One region of the Microcoleus sp. genome, then DNA from elsewhere that is predicted to be linked to it. Evidence: riboswitches for the same ligand, from Rfam matches in the RefSeq annotation. Region 1 holds a riboswitch; the other holds the start of a gene.
What was found. A riboswitch is a leader RNA that binds a small molecule or an ion and turns the genes downstream of it on or off. The one in region 1 is predicted to bind cobalamin.

Region 1 (7,786 bases):
AAAGTGCCTGCAACTGCGATCGTGGTTGCGAAAGATGCTGCTAAGGGTAAAAGCTTGCGAAGCCAACGTGATTTAGTCATAGTTTTCAATCTGCTTTAAGCGAAAAGGTACGGGAAATTTGTTTACTACAATCAGTATTCAATAGATTTCTTTGAAGGTCAATTCATTAAAGTCATGAATTATGTTCATAAAAGTCATATTTGGAATATGATTTTGTAGCGAGTGCGATCGGTTTATCTCAAAATCAAGCTAATTCGGATGCGGCAATGACTTAAGGTATAACCAATAGTCCGGCAAGGGTTGAAACCCCTGCCTCAAAGCTAAAGTCCTCTGAAGAGGACTAATCAGTTCTTCAGTCCTCTTCAGAGGACTTTAGCTATTAGACAGGGAATTCATTCCCTGGCGGACTGACGGGCGGGCGAGTGACCAGAAACCGGGTTTTTTCCGAAATACTTCGTTACAGCCCACAGATTAGCTAAAAACCCGGTTTCTTTGATTGTGGCGTAAGTCCCATTGATATCAACCACCACCGCCGCCACCACCACCACCACCACCACCACCGCCACCACCACCACCACCACCACCGCCGCCACTATCATTGCTAATGACTGGAATTGTTTCTTCGTACTCTTTATGGTAAGAGCAGTTTCGACAATTGTGGGTAACTTTCTGCTTTCCTGAACTGCTAGTAGTTGCATAAATCAAAATTTGATGAGCCTGTTCGACATTGAGCGTTTTGCACTCAGGACAGTATCGGTCTTTAATGAATTTGATAATTCCTATAAGAGGGATTGACAAAAAAACCATTAGCGCAATAATTCCTCCCTGTTCGCTGGAAGAGTCTCCTCCTCCCGAAGCAGATTCGTTCCCACTTTGTTGCCAACCAGGTTGAGGTACATTCAAAATTGCCTGCGGAAATGCAATCTGCACTTCTAATTCTTGTTCCGGTGGAATAGCCTGACTTGCCACAAATTCAAAAGTTTTAGGATCTATTTGACGACTAACTGCTGCTGTACCAAAATTCATAAACGATACAACTTTCCCTGACAAAGCTTCGGGTAACTTCACCGTAACTTTTCCAGTATTAACTGGCGCTTTTCGACCCGCTGCAATCGCTTTCCAATAAACTAGAGTATTCTCACCATCTAGCTGCAATCCACCTACAACACGATATTTGATCACAAAAGTATGTGAGTCTGGCGGTTTTAGTTCATGTTGCCAGCGAATCCAAAGTTGATTGTTTTCTGTTCCAGTGCTACTGGCAATTATTTGATTATTTTCGGCGACGGTCACATCTTTAATTGCATCGACTTTATCTAACGGAATATAGCGATACCGTTCATTATTGTAGGCTGCTGTGAACACATATTTTTGCGTTTCAGTAACTAACATATCTCCGTTCGTCTGAACGTCGATGATGACGTTAATTTTATCCCAGTAAAACGGTAGTTGTTGAGCCGCTGCATGAGTTACTGTAACTAAAAATAGGCTTAATGAAGCCATTAATGAAAAAACTATTTTTTTGAGAATTCGTTTATTTATCATAGGATTTCCACAAGATAACTGTTGACTACAATTATTCAACAGGTTTCTTTTGAAGTCAATTCATTAAAGTCATTAATTATGTTCATAAAAGTCATATCTTTAGTCCGATAGTCCGGCAGGGAATGAATTCCCTGCCTCAAAGCTAAAGTCCTCTGAAGAGGACTGATGAGTTCTTGAGTCCTCATAGCGAGGACTTTCGCTATTAGACAGGGGTTTCAACCCCTGGCGGACTCACGGGATGACTAACGGACTTTGCCGGCTGACAGCTTAAGTTGATACCAATGAGCACTGCCGCCTCCTAATTTCTTATCAACTTTGAAATACCACACTTAACAAAGTTAAAACCGTACAACCAAACAGTGCTTCAAATGTATATCTACGCGAAGGTTTGTAAGAGGAAGAATGCCAAACCCGCAGTTCTCCATTAAAGCCGCGCGATGCTAAACTCAAGGAAACTTGACGGTAATTTACCAAAGTTCGCTGAAGCAATTGCCCAATTAAAATGCCCAAACTACGCATTCCCAGTTTCCAAGTGCGATAGCCGCAGCGCGAGTTTTGGGCGATCCAAAGTTCATCTGCGATCGCCAATAAGCTAAAAATAAACCGATACATCAACAACAGCAATTCTGTCAACAACGGCGGAAAGCGCAATTGTCGGAGAATTTGCAAGGTTTCGGTAAATGGCACCGTCAGCAAAATGAAATACATACAGCTTGTGGAGGCCAAGGTGCGCGGCAATAACAGGCTCACTTGGTATAATCCAGTGTTACTCACATACAGATAAAAATTGCCGATGCTAATCCCCCAATTTTGCCAAATATCCGCGTGTGTTGCCTGGATTTGATTTAATTGAATTCCACTAATCACAAACGCAGGCAAACTTGTGAGCAAAAACATCAACGGTAGCGACAGCAAGCGCAGATAAAGTTTCCCTGGAATGCCTGCATAGATGACGATCCAGACTGCTAACCAAAGGGCGATCGACAATTGGACGATCGCCCCAGAAAGCAGAGACAGAATCAAAAGGGCGATCGCAAAGGATAATTTGTGAGTTGGCGGCAACCCGCGCAAACGATTAGTGTAAGCCAGACTATCAATCTGATGATTCATTCCAACGGCGATTTATCATCAGATTTCTGAGATTCCGTGCGCCCTTTATAAAGCCCGATCGCATATCCGATCGCACCAGCCCCCAGAGCAGCTTGAGTGGCAAATAATAGACTAGCAATTTCGCCACTAGCAGGCTCAAACAAATGATTGAACCAAGGTTTATAATCCGGTTGAATTTCCGTAATTGCTTTCTGGGCCTCCCCATCCGCGCCGCCATATTCACCCCGTACAAAAACTAGGGGAATTACGGCAAGTGCGACAACTGCAATTACCAACATCCAATTTTGTTGCGAAGTAGCTTGCTGATTTTTCGTCGGTTTTTGACTCATCACTTAAGACTCCTGTTTCAATAATTTTAGAATTTCCAACTCCGGTTGCCCGTAAGAATGCAGCCAATTCCACACCAATAAAGTCAGCAATCCTTCACTAATAGCCAGGGGTACTTGAGTAATCGCAAAGATGCCTGCAAACTTGATAAACGAAGCCAAAAAACCGCCACTCGCCGCCGGAAAAGCTAACGCCAACTGCATCGAAGTCACCACATAAGTCAGCAAATCAGCCAAAGCTGCGGCACAAAAAATTGCCACCCGTTGCCTACCAGTTCCCATCAGCAACTGATAGATAAAATACGCAGCGAACGGCCCCACAATCGCCATCGAAAACATATTAGCTCCCAGCGTTGTCAGCCCGCCGTGAGCCAACAAAACCGCCTGAAAAAGTAGCACTAAAGCACCGAGTACCGCCATCACCGAAGGACCAAACAAAATCGCACCCAAACCCGTACCCGTTGGGTGAGAACAACTCCCCGTTACCGAAGGAATCTTCAAAGCAGAAAGCACAAAAGTAAACGCGCCAGATAAAGCTAATAATAGTTTAAGTTCCGGGTGTTCTTTGGTAATTCGGGCGATCGCACGCAAACCTACCACAAAAAAAGGCAACGCCACAATCCACCAAAAAACAGCCCATTGCACAGGCAAAAAACCTTCCGAAATGTGCATAGCAGCGGCCGGTGTCGCCGAACCCAAAACCAGATAACAACTCAAGCCAGCCATCAATCCCAGACTGACAATTTTGCGACTTCGCGCCTTCATCAAGTACCTCGCAGATGAGACTAAGTGAACCAACACATCGGCGGGCATCCTGACTCAAAAAGCAACAGGGCTTTCATTACAGTTGCGGGACAGCGTTGGACTTCCACCAAACTTTCCCCATTACCTCCAATGGCTGCTCCCCATTAGAACCGACTTGTTAGATTGAGTATAGTCGATCGCGCAAATCTCAGCAGATATTTTACAAAAATTCTGATTAAATCAGTCAAAATTAGCGATCGTCTTCTCTTCTCTTCCTTCGTGTCCTTAGCGTCTTCGCGGTTCGTTCAAATACTATCACCAAACAAATCAAAGCTATAATCTTAGTAAGTTTTGAGGAAAGCCGCAATGTTAAATGATAAATTATCGACGTACTCACCCTCACCCGAAGAACGAAAAAACTTATATCAACCACCTCCAGATAACGAACTTAAAGAATTAATTCCAGGATTGCTAAAAGCAAAATTGCTCATACTTTGGGCAGAACGCATGGACTGGTTTTTGGGTTTAAATATGGGTATTTACCAAGACTCAGATCAAGAGTCTATCATGCCAGATGCTTTCTTAAGTTTAGATATAGAACGGTTTTACCATGAAGAATTGCGTCCCAATTACCTATTGTGGAATGAAAATATTATACCAAGTTTTGTCCTCGAATTGCTTTCGGCTACTTATCACCAAAAATACACCGGAAAGTGGGAAAGATATCAAGATTTAGGCATACTTTATTACGTCATTTATTCTTCCCGCCGCCGTCGTAAACCTCATTTGGAAGTATACAAGTTAGTCAATGGGAAGTACGAGTTACAGTCGGGAAATCCTGTTTGGATGCCAGAAATAGGTCTGGGAATTGGTTGTGAAAGGGGAAACTATTCTGGGGTGACAAGAGAGTGGTTGTATTGGTATGATGCCGATGGCACACGCTATCTGACACCTGAAGAACAAGTGAAACAATCAGCGCAGCGTCTCCAACAGGAATCACAACGTGCCCAACAGGAAGCTCAGCGTGCCCAACAGGAAGCTCAGCGTGCCCAACAGGAAGCTCAGCGTGCCCAACAGGAAGCTCAGCGTGCTGAACAATTAGCTCAACGTTCCGAACAATTAGCTCAACGATTGCGAGAGTTGGGAGTCGATCCTGATAATCTCAATTAATTGCAAAATCTCGTTCTTAGAACCCCGACTTCTTCAAGAAGTTGGGGTTTTATAGCAATCCTAAATCATATCAAATCCGGTAACATCGGAATTATTCATCTCTCTTATCTCCCTCTGTGTTCTCTGCGTTCTCTGTGGTTAAATCATTCCGATGCAGCCGGAAACGATATCATTCATGAGGATGTGTAGGGGTAGTGCCCCTGTGCCTACCCCAGCATAAGCGGGGGCAACCACGGGGGGATTGCCCCTACAACTCTATTTTGTTATTTCTGCGGGCATTTCGGATGAAGGCCACCCTGCAAACAAATATAAGCAATTTGACTTTGCTCTAAATTCTTAGCATCAGTAAAATCAACTCCTTGCAATCTACCAGATTTAGCACCCGCAGGACTTTGAATAAATTGATCGGAAGTATCTTTCCCTATAAACACCGCACCTTTAAAATTCGCTCCGGCTACATTCGCGCCCCTAAAATCAGCCAAACTCACGTCCGCATTCCGCAAGTTAGCATCTTGCAATCTTGTGTCTTTTAAATTGGCGTTTGCGAGTTTAGTGGAACTCAAATCAGCTTTTTGCAAGTTCGCACCGTTCAAATCTGCACCAGATAAATTAGCACCTTGCCATTCTGATTTCTCCAAATTTGTCAATGGCAATTGAGCGCCTTGAGCCTTAACCTTCCCCAAACGCGCACCAGATAAATTTGCTCCAGACAAATTGGCACTCCCGATATCTGCACCCGTAAAACTAGCATCTTTTAAGATAGCTTGCTGCAAATTTGCCCCGATTAAAATAGCACTACTAAAATTAGCTAAATTCAAATTGCCGTTGGAAAAATTAGCTTTGTTCAAGACAGCGCGCACAAAGCTAGTGCGATTCATTACAGCACTATTCAAAAATGCTCCGGTCAAATTTGCCCCTTCAAAATTGGCTCCGCTCAAGTCAGAAATCCAATCGTCAAATGTACCTGGTCGCCTGTCTTCTCCTGTGCCATAGAAGCGAGTTCCCTGCAAGCTGGCATTGGTTAAACTAGCATTTTTTAGCTTAATTCCAGACAAGTCAACTTTGTCTAATACTAATGTAAATTGAGCAGGACCCGCCGCACTTTGCCCTAAATCAGTGCGACTCAAATCTGCGCCGTTGAGCTGGCTGCTATACACTGTGAGAATTTTGCCGATCGCCCTTTGTACTGTGCGCTGGCGGACTGCGGCTAACTCCCGTTCCTGGGTCTTACCGCCGTAGCGGAGGGAATCGAGGTCGTTGCGAAAAGCTTGGTTCAACCGCTGCAAGTAAGGTAAAGATGAAGGCCCGGTACTGACTAAAGCTTGCTGGATCGCATCTAGCATGGTGCGATTGTCTTCTTGAGCTAGTAAATCCGTTAGCAGCGGTACGGCGCGGGAGTCTTCCACTGTTCCCAAGGCTAAAATTGCCGATCGCCGCCCTGCGGTCCCGTTTCCAGAATTAGGAGATAATTTATTAACTAAAGCTAAAAATATTTCGTCATTTCGCTGCCGAGAATCTCGTAAATTTGCTTGACTTTGAATATAGACTTGAGTGCCAATAAACAGAGTGAAAATCAATCCCGCAGTACCAATTGTGGCAATCACTAAAGTCGCCCCTGGATGTTGGCGAATCCAGTGCCACAAACTGTCATTTTCTGTGGTCTGTGTTTCGGGAGTCAAGACCAAAGCGGCAATCTGGGCATCTTCCTCTGTCCAATCTTGACTTTTCACCGGAGTGATAGATAATTGGTTCGATCGAGCATTGACGACCAAAGTATTCGCGAGGCGATCGTGTCCAGTTTTTCCGTGGTGGCGAAAAGCAAAAGCCCCATCTACCAGCATTGCCAAGCCGCTGAGCCCCCCTAAAATGATTAAATCTGGAAAAGCACCGCTCAAGCGCCACAGACCGTAAGCGACACCCAGAGGCACTCCCCAGCGTCCCAAACTTTCCCGAATCAGGACTCGCACCAAACCCGGAGGAGTACCCGAAGCTGTGACAACTTTCACCCCAAACCAGCGTTTAGGCAGAGTTTGACCGGTTCTGGCGAGTAAAAACAGTTCCCAGGCTGCCAGAACCGCTGGTGCCATCAGTGCCGCGGACCAGAATAGATTAGTCAGGGGTGCGACTCTGGGGTTGCGATCGCGCACAGGAATCCCTAAAGTACGGGAAACTGTCTCAGATGCTGCTGCTATTGAGGAGTTGAGTGGCACTGTTTGAGCATCCCGATTCACAAAAGCCCCGATACTGAAGGGAACTAGGGCACTAGCTGCGACTAAGGAAATTTCAACTACCCAAGCGCCACACCTGCGCACCAGCAGTGGCATTTGCTTGGATTGTGAGGGCCAAGACGGATCGGGTTGATTAATGCCACTGGGGGCGGTGGGGCTAGCCATATTCAAAATTTCCTATTAATTGTCGTTAGTATTTGAGGAATCTGGAGTAATTGTCAATTTATACGCTATGTAGATTAGCACTCCCAGAAGGGCAAGGGTCATCAGGGCAGAAATTAGCTGTACAACTGTATTGAAGACTGTCAGGAGAATTATCGCCCCCACGCCAAAGACTGCTACTTGACCTGGTTTGGGGAGGCTTTGAAACCTATGGAGAAACTGATTGTAGAAGGTTTCGACGGCGGGGTAGTTGTCTAAATTAATTTTGATTAGCGGCGATCGATCTAGTCTAGCTTTTAGTTCTCCGAATGCTTGCTGCCAGTTGAAATTATTTTGATAATTCATAAAAAAAATTGGGGAGTTACTTTAACTGTACCTTTGTCATTCTAGTACGGTCACATTGATAACAGTCACAAGAGCGTGTTCGGAATCACCGATCGTCCTCTACCCTCAAAGAAGTGGAAACTTCCGCTATTGTGTTGGGTTCAATAAGGATAAATA
Region 2 (7,786 bases), on a different contig from region 1:
TTTGCGATTCAATCTCTTCAAAAGTAACAAAACGTTCACCGGGCAACAAAATTGGCTGCGAAGTGAAAATCAACTGACCTCGATCGCTTCCTTGACAGACAACAACACCAGCCGGACGTTGTAGGCGATCGGAATGAACTTTAAGATATAGACCATAGACCGATCGAGCTACTCGGATCAAATCGGGAGCAAGTAACCTGAAACTATCGGAAGTTTCTCTCATTGGTTCGGGGCTGGACTGGTATTCTATCACTGGAAACTGATCATAATCGTATAGGTCTAGCTATTGGTGTCGCCACTAGATCGATCGAACTTACCTTATTTTTTAACAATAAACTAGGTGGAAATTAATAAATTAACCTACAATCCTCCTTTGGCAGAGATTGAACTGCGACTACGAGGGCTGCTCCCAGCCTCACTGTACACCTCCGCCTGGGTAGATTCGTCGCCAGCGACACTAATAGGAGTCTTCGAGCATCTACGTACTCTCCGATACATAATTCACGACTACGTGCCCAAACAGGTGTCGGAATCTCCTCCCAATCCAGGGGAAGTGAGCTACCAATGGCAAGAAGGGACACTACTGTTCACCGATTTAGCAGGGTTTACATCCTTATTGGAAGCAAATGCGGCCCTGGGACGCCAGGGAGCTGAAACCTTGCTGGCGGTGATTAACGACTATTTTGCCTCGATGATCGAAATTGTGAGTAAGTCCGGGGGGGATTTGCTGGAGTTTACCGGAGATGCGATGTTAGTGCAATTCCTGGCCGGCATTCACCAAGAGGATACAGCTAGGGCCGTCCGTGCTGGTTTGCGAATGCAGCGAGCAATGGCTAAATTTGCGCGTATTGAAACCCCACGGGGTGTTTTGTCTTTGAGGATGCGAGTGGGTATCCACTGCGGCCGTTACATTAGTGCGGACATTGGTACGCCACTGCGGATGGCTCATGTGCTGCTTGGTCATTCAGTCCAGCAAGCCAAGCAAGCTGAGGGTTCTGGAACTGTGGGAAGGGTGTGTTTGACGACTACTTCGAGTTTGTGTTTGGCAGAGCAATTTCGGTTTGAACCAGGAGCAGCGGGTTATTTTTTGGTGGTGGACGATCTGACGGAGGATCTACTGGGAGAATATGATATTACTCTGACTCGACGGCGGATGCCGAGTTCGGTATTGCTCGATCGCAGCATTTCGGGCCTAGTGAGCGAAATCCAGGAAGCTCTCAACCGGGTTGAACCCCTTGCTAGCTATATCCCCAAGCCGATTCTGAGACTACTGGTAGAAAATGCTAACAGCCGAAAAATTCCCCCGGATTTTCCCGAACCAACGGTGATGTTTGTCAATTTAGTCGGCTTACCGGAGTCCATCGACAAAGCTTCACCGGAGGAAGAAGTAGCTCTGATTCTCGGTTGTTCGAGGGTTTTTGCGTCGATCGATGCCGTAGTATCAGCAAAAGGAGGCGTGTTGCAAAAAGTAACCGCGCACTTGAACGGTTCCGATATGCTGATCTATTTTGGGGTGCCCGACGCTCATCGGGATGATGCGTGTCGCGCCGCTAGCGCCGCTTTGGCGATACGAGAGATTATCACCACTTTGCATCCGCCAATTATCGGCTCTCAAGCAGTCAAAGTAAGCTGTCAAATAGGGCTGTACCAGGGGCCAGTGTTTGCTGCTGAGGTTGGCGAACCCCGTGGTCGCAGGGAGTTTAATGTTTTGGGAGATACGGTGAATACGGCGGCTAGATTGATGAGCAAGGCTGGGGAAAACGAAATTTTGATTGGGGAAAGGGTGTTTGAGGCGATCGGCTTAGAATTCAATTGCGAGGCTTTGGGAGCTGTTGCTCTCAAGGGCAAATCGGCTCTAACTCCGATTTTTGCTTTGCACGGTTCCAAGGTCGAAAACGGAAAAGGGTAGATTTAAATGATGGCTGGTGTCAATCGCAAATACTAAATTCCGATCGATACTTCACAGTTGAGCTGCAATTGTCCAAAGCTCCACTTTCTAACTCCAACACCATAAAAGCCTCATCGGGAACCTCATATTCACATCGCAAGTTTTTTCTACTAGCAGGAATGAAGCCAAAACGCGAATAGAAATCTGGACAGCCCAGCACAACCACTGCGTGAAATCCCGATCGCACACACTCTTGTAAACCATGCTGGATCAGTAAGGTTCCTATACCTTGGCGCTGATAGTTGGGAAGAACTGCCACAGGTCCCAAGCCCAGAATCGACAACTCCCTGGAACAGTTCTCAACCAATGTAACCGGACTGAAAAAAACCTGTCCGACAATGCGATCGGATTGCACTGCAACAAAGGAAAATGTAGATCTAATTCCGCGCAATCGATCTACTAAATTTGCCTCATTTGCTCGCCCGAATGCCGTCATGTTAACTTCGCGAACGGCTGTTAAATCTTCTGGTTTTTCAGTCCGAATATCCATACTATTGAGTTTAACCTGTTTTAATACGATCGCGTCACTGTCCTGATTGTGGCACAAGCTGACCAGAAGACAATCGTTTAATCCCCTCCATCGCTGTAGTTTCTCCTGCTTTGTCTCCACCCTCGCGGGCATTTTTCAAAGCTCGTTCGTAGGATTCCAAAGCTTTAGCATACTGACCTTGACCTTCATAAATCGCACCCATATTATTCAGCAAACGTCCCACACTTGTCTTGTCACCGATGGCTTCTAGCATAATCATTGCTTGCTGAAAATAGATCAGGGCTTGACTATCTTTACCAAGTTTCCGAGAAGTAAGTGCCATGTTATTGAGCAAGCGACCGACCCCCGCCCTATCTGCTATTTCGCGGCGAATTGCCAAAGCTTGCTGGTAAAATTCCATCGCTCTGTTGAAGTCGCCGATGTTGTAATAGACTCCACCCATGTTATTGAGGGTACGCCCTAAATCTCGTCGATCGCCCTTAGCGGTGCGAATGGTTCGGGCTTGCTGGTAAAATTCGATCGCCTTGGCATAATTTCCCTGTTCTCCATACACAGCCCCAATATTGTGAAAAGATTCTCCAATTTCAATTTCATCCTCAGCAGTTTTAGCTAATTCCAAAGCTTCTTGATGCAGTTTCATCGCTTCGGAAAAATTGTCGGCAACCCGGTTGATAAAACCCATGAGATTGAGGGTTCGCGCCGTGCTACTCCTAGCCCCGATGTCTCGGTTAATGACTAAAGCTTGCTGCAAAACTGCTAAAGCTTTGGGAAGCAAACCGATTTCGCCGTAAACTTCCCCCAAATTGTTGAGGGTTTCTCCTATCCCCGGTTTGTCACCTAATTGCTGGCGAATTGCCAAAGCTTGTTCAAAAGCTTGGATTGCTTCCCGAAACAAACCTTGGCGGTGATCCTTTATGCCTTTTTCCAGGAGTGTGTCTGCTTGTGTTTTGGGGTTTGTTGCTTGGGCGCGATCGGTCCCTGGGAAGCGCCTAGGATTTATTATTGGAGCAGATGCCAGAGCCTCTGAGAGACCTAAGACTGTCAGCGCAGGCGATAGGACAAGAGTTATAGCTGCGACATAGCTGAAGTGGTAAGAGCGGCTGTACACCGAACAAGTCCTCCAAAAGCCAAATTATCTAACTTTCAAGATAGAGCTATTTTGGCTTACTGGCACATTTGTTATCAGCTAATATCTTCTGAGCTTGCTTATGGAAAATTCCTTCTCTCACCAAATAGCCATAATCAGTGGTATATTGTTGAGTGCGGAAATCAGAACTGGGTTTTTACTGAATGGAAGTGATGCTTGTTCTGAACTATGCAAGATGATATCTTTTGTGTCAAGTGTGATCCAGGCAATTCCTGACAATACTTGAACTTCTCGATGAGTTTGAGGCACTCTGTATACCTCGTTTTTCATCAGGATAATGCGATTTGGTGCTACTAACTCGGAAGCTGTTTGAAGCATACTATCTCCTGTGAAATTAAATTGTCACCAACCAAAAAATCCGAAAATCAAAAGCAATAATTATGGGAAAGGTTTATTGGTAATAATGCCGATCGATCCAAGCGCGCATTTCATCATCCGTCGCGGCCCACGTAGAGCGACCAGTCAAGGGATCGAAACCGTGCCACCAACTATTACCATCGCGATCGGCAGTCTGCCAAATTCTCAGTTTATCCCCGCCCACAGCGGCGACTAGCAAAAACTGTCCAATTTGATTCATAGCTGAAAAGAGCCATTGCCCTTGCGGTTTTTTGGCGGGTAAAGCTGGAAGGTCAATCCCAACAAATCTCAATGGTTGGGATTTTTGCACTTTTTTATAAGTAGACATAGCCAACACCTAAGTAGTGTTAATTTTCACAAAAATTACAGGCTATATTGGCAAATATTACTATTTTTTACTGCCAAATATAGACAACACAATTTTATGAAAATCAATCTGTTACCTCATGAATTAACCTTAACTCTTTGGTAATTGACTATCAAATCATTGTTTGCATAGATTGTATGAATAAAATCGATACTTCGATTTAGTTAGCTCAAGTCAAGGGGAAAAACCCCCGCTAATGCTGGCTTTGGGGGAGGGGAGACCTTAGCGATCGAGGCGATGGGGGGGAGTTTTCCTTAGTATTAGTCTTCCATGGTCCGTCTAGGATTAAATACCCGGAGGCTCTCCCTCCCATGGCTGATTACCAATTCCGGTTGTATCGGAATGATTAGAATGATTAAACCACAGAGGACACAGAGGACACAGAGAAAGAGAAGAGAGAAATAATAATTCTGATGTCAACGGATTTGATATGATTACCAGTTCTCAATTCCCAATTGCGACTTTACCTAATGTTTGTGTCAGCGTTCATCGGATTTTGATAACTGCCAAAGTTGGATTTCATAACACAAATGCTGGTCAAAAAGTTTGCCTGCTGCCAATCCTTCAACCACCAATTTTTTGAACCAGCGACGAAATATCCAGCGCAAGAGTTTGTGTATGGGCGGAACTGCGATCGCAATTAAGTCTGCAACATAAATCATCGTGTTTAGTCCATACCTGCGGAAAGTATCGACATACAAATCGATGGTGGGCAAAATATGGGCGGAAATATCCTCAGTTTTGACTAAACTAAATCCAGCCTGTTTTAAGGCTCCATGAAGTTCTGTAACAACATGACAATTAGAGAACATTCCCTCTTTATAATTAGCATCAGAGCGCAGCATATCGGCAAGCAACACGTAGCCACCAGGATTGAGGATTTTGGCGGCGCCGTTAGCAATATCAACGGCAGACATATATTGGCTACTTTCGCTAAAGAGGATTAGATCGTAGGATGTGGTTGCTTGGAAGTTTTCAAAGGTTGTGAGGTGGAAGATGGTGCGATCGCCTGTACACTTGAGAAAGCGCTGTTGTTGAAATGGATCGGGTGCGAGTCCTTCGACTGCAAAACCGCGATCAAGCAAATAAGCCGCATTTCCCCCAATCCCACAGCCCACATCCAGGATGCTATGAGTGCCTTGGGGGATGGCATCCAACAGTTTTACAGTATAAGCTTGCTGAGCGATACGTAATCGCGGGAGTGTTAGTTCATCCGCCGGCACGGGTAGAGTTTCCCAATAGCCATAGTGAAGATAGGGGGATTCTGTCAAGCCCAAATAGTAATTAAGCGCTGCATTTTGGTAGCGAGTTACGTTGGAAATTTCGATGGATTTTGGCTGGGACATTGGAAAAATTCCGTAAGTTTTAGGGTTTCGGGCAGGGTTGAAATTCTTCCCAGCGGTTGCATACTTGTTCATAGCACTCAACCGGCGAAATTGCCAAATTTTGCAACAAATTGATATCTATGTGATTATTAGCAAGCAGTATAAAAATAATTGCTTTTTCAGGTTTGTAACTAGCAATAATTTGGCTTAAATTTGAAACAGTATTTTCCTCTAATTCTAGTTCTTCCAAATAAGCAGTGGCGTGGGATTGGGAAATAAACTGCAAATCGTACTTTACAGTATCTACGCTCCAATTGATAGCACCATTAATGGGAGTATGGATTTGGCAAACAACCATACCTCGTCCTAGATGCCAAAAGCCATTCCATGCAGTATATCCGATCGACAAAATATTCTGATGAATAAACAAGTTTTGCCAGTAGCCAAAACTACCCTGCCAAACACTATCTTCGATTCGCATTTCTTTTAGTTTCCCGTTGCGCCGACGCCAAGCAGTTTTAACTCAAAATTGCGTTTTTGTCGATCGTCCAAGGGAACGCAACAGCAGATTATTTGTAAAAATACTGAACTAACCATCATCCATACCTCGCAGATGAAAAAGAACAGGTAAACAAATCGGCGGGCATCCTGACTCAGAGAAGCAATAATCTCATTACAGTTGCGGGACAGCGCCGGATTTGCACCGAACTTTCCCCCTTACGTCTGATGTGTGTTTGTCATCAGAGCCGATCGATATACGGGAATATTACCACTATTTTGGATATTTGACAAAAAACTGATTAGACATCTGCAACAATTATTGTGGAGTAGTCCATAAAGTCTGTTATTGACAGACTTTTCACCCGAAGTACATTAGACTTATCGAAAACAGAAATATTTAGGAGATCGCTTTTTTATTCAACTACATAAATGCTTAACCCTTTTTTCGCATCAATATCAAACTTCAATCCCACCTCCTGTTCGTTGGTAATTACAACTTGTTCCTGGCAAACATCATTAATCATAATATTTTCAATCGTAGCCAACTGACAGAATGAGGATGCCTCGTTAACTAGAAAAATATTTTTTCCAACAGACAAAGTGATTTCCTTAACTTTTGCAACTCCCGCTCTCGGTTTCTTAAACCACTCTGTAATTTGACCAATTTCCTTAGCTTTACCGATTCCAGTTTGCCGCGAAATAACTTTAAAAGTCACTAATTCCGCTAGAGATTGGCACAATATCTCAACAAATTCACCCAATTCTAGCAGTTCTTTAGTACCTACAGTATCATCTACAATAGATCCGTGTGCAGCATCATTCCGATAGGTAATTAATTCATTTAGTTCTCCTTCCGCAGTATTTTGGCTCCCTAGAACCTCCTCTACAAATTGCTTAACTGTTCGATGCTTATTCACCCAATCCCAAGCATTCGATATTCCAGCATCAGCAAATAATTTTTCTAGCACTTCTCTGCGTAAATTCTGTTCGTGTAAAAGAAAAGCATCAGGTATTAATTTGTATTTTCCTTGAGCCGTTACTCCATCAAATAAACCTTGAATTACCTCATTAATAGACAGGTGTTCAAATCTCTTTTTCTTAAGATCGAGTAATAACCTTCCCACACCTATCTGATGGGTATCTTTAATGCTTTTTTCCAAATCTGAATATTCTGTAACAATATCGGGTAAAAGTTCCAGCCACTCTGCAATTAAATCCTCAACAAAGCGCTCGTAAATAGCATACAAGCGTGTAACTACAGCACAGCGATCGTAAACTAGCCACTCCAGTTCACTAGGAACCCCTTCTATTAGTTTAGTAAATTGCGTATTTTCGTCGGCTTCCGGTTGTGTTGGAGTGTCATTTCTAAATACAATTTCTCTCAGCCTGTCGTTGGTATTGATAATTTTATGTACTGTGGAAATATTCACATTTACTATCTTGAGAAGCTCATCAAACATCTCAACTTATTCTCCGATAACTTGCGATAGCATTTCGTCAAACATCCTAATTCGAGATTGGATGTCAGCCTTAGTTCTACCTTCACCTGTTAAAAGACGCGATTCTTTCCGATCAAAGAGCTTCTTTGTTTCTTCAATTACTTGTGATTTTTTATCGATCAATAGTTCTGATTTATCCAAATGCCTGCTCA

Region 2: it holds a riboswitch for cobalamin, as region 1 does, so the genes downstream of both, ACBR23_RS22145 (hypothetical protein) here and ACBR23_RS13485 (energy-coupling factor ABC transporter permease) in region 1, are expected to answer to the same signal.

Annotation. Positions count from the first base shown of each region.
Region 1 covers NZ_JBGJZU010000030.1:987-8,772, forward strand. Annotated here, with positions in the region: gene ACBR23_RS13465 (hypothetical protein) at 1-80, opposite strand, end outside; gene ACBR23_RS13470 (DUF2207 domain-containing protein) at 520-1,545, opposite strand; gene cbiQ (cobalt ECF transporter T component CbiQ) at 1,855-2,655, opposite strand; gene ACBR23_RS13480 (energy-coupling factor ABC transporter substrate-binding protein) at 2,652-2,984, opposite strand; gene ACBR23_RS13485 (energy-coupling factor ABC transporter permease) at 2,988-3,746, opposite strand; cobalamin riboswitch at 3,768-3,915, opposite strand; gene ACBR23_RS13490 (Uma2 family endonuclease) at 4,092-4,895, shown strand; gene ACBR23_RS13495 (pentapeptide repeat-containing protein) at 5,159-7,288, opposite strand; gene ACBR23_RS13500 (hypothetical protein) at 7,304-7,630, opposite strand; gene ACBR23_RS13505 (hypothetical protein) at 7,786-7,786, shown strand, end outside.
Region 2 covers NZ_JBGJZU010000071.1:16,881-24,666, forward strand. Annotated here, with positions in the region: gene ACBR23_RS22110 (hypothetical protein) at 1-223, opposite strand, end outside; gene ACBR23_RS22115 (adenylate/guanylate cyclase domain-containing protein) at 341-1,909, shown strand; gene ACBR23_RS22120 (GNAT family N-acetyltransferase) at 1,929-2,438, opposite strand; gene ACBR23_RS22125 (tetratricopeptide repeat protein) at 2,473-3,546, opposite strand; gene ACBR23_RS22130 (hypothetical protein) at 3,664-3,903, opposite strand; gene ACBR23_RS22135 (hypothetical protein) at 3,977-4,270, opposite strand; gene ACBR23_RS22140 (class I SAM-dependent methyltransferase) at 4,789-5,655, opposite strand; gene ACBR23_RS22145 (hypothetical protein) at 5,675-6,115, opposite strand; cobalamin riboswitch at 6,255-6,400, opposite strand; gene ACBR23_RS22150 (MAE_28990/MAE_18760 family HEPN-like nuclease) at 6,549-7,595, opposite strand; gene ACBR23_RS22155 (DUF262 domain-containing protein) at 7,602-7,786, opposite strand, start outside.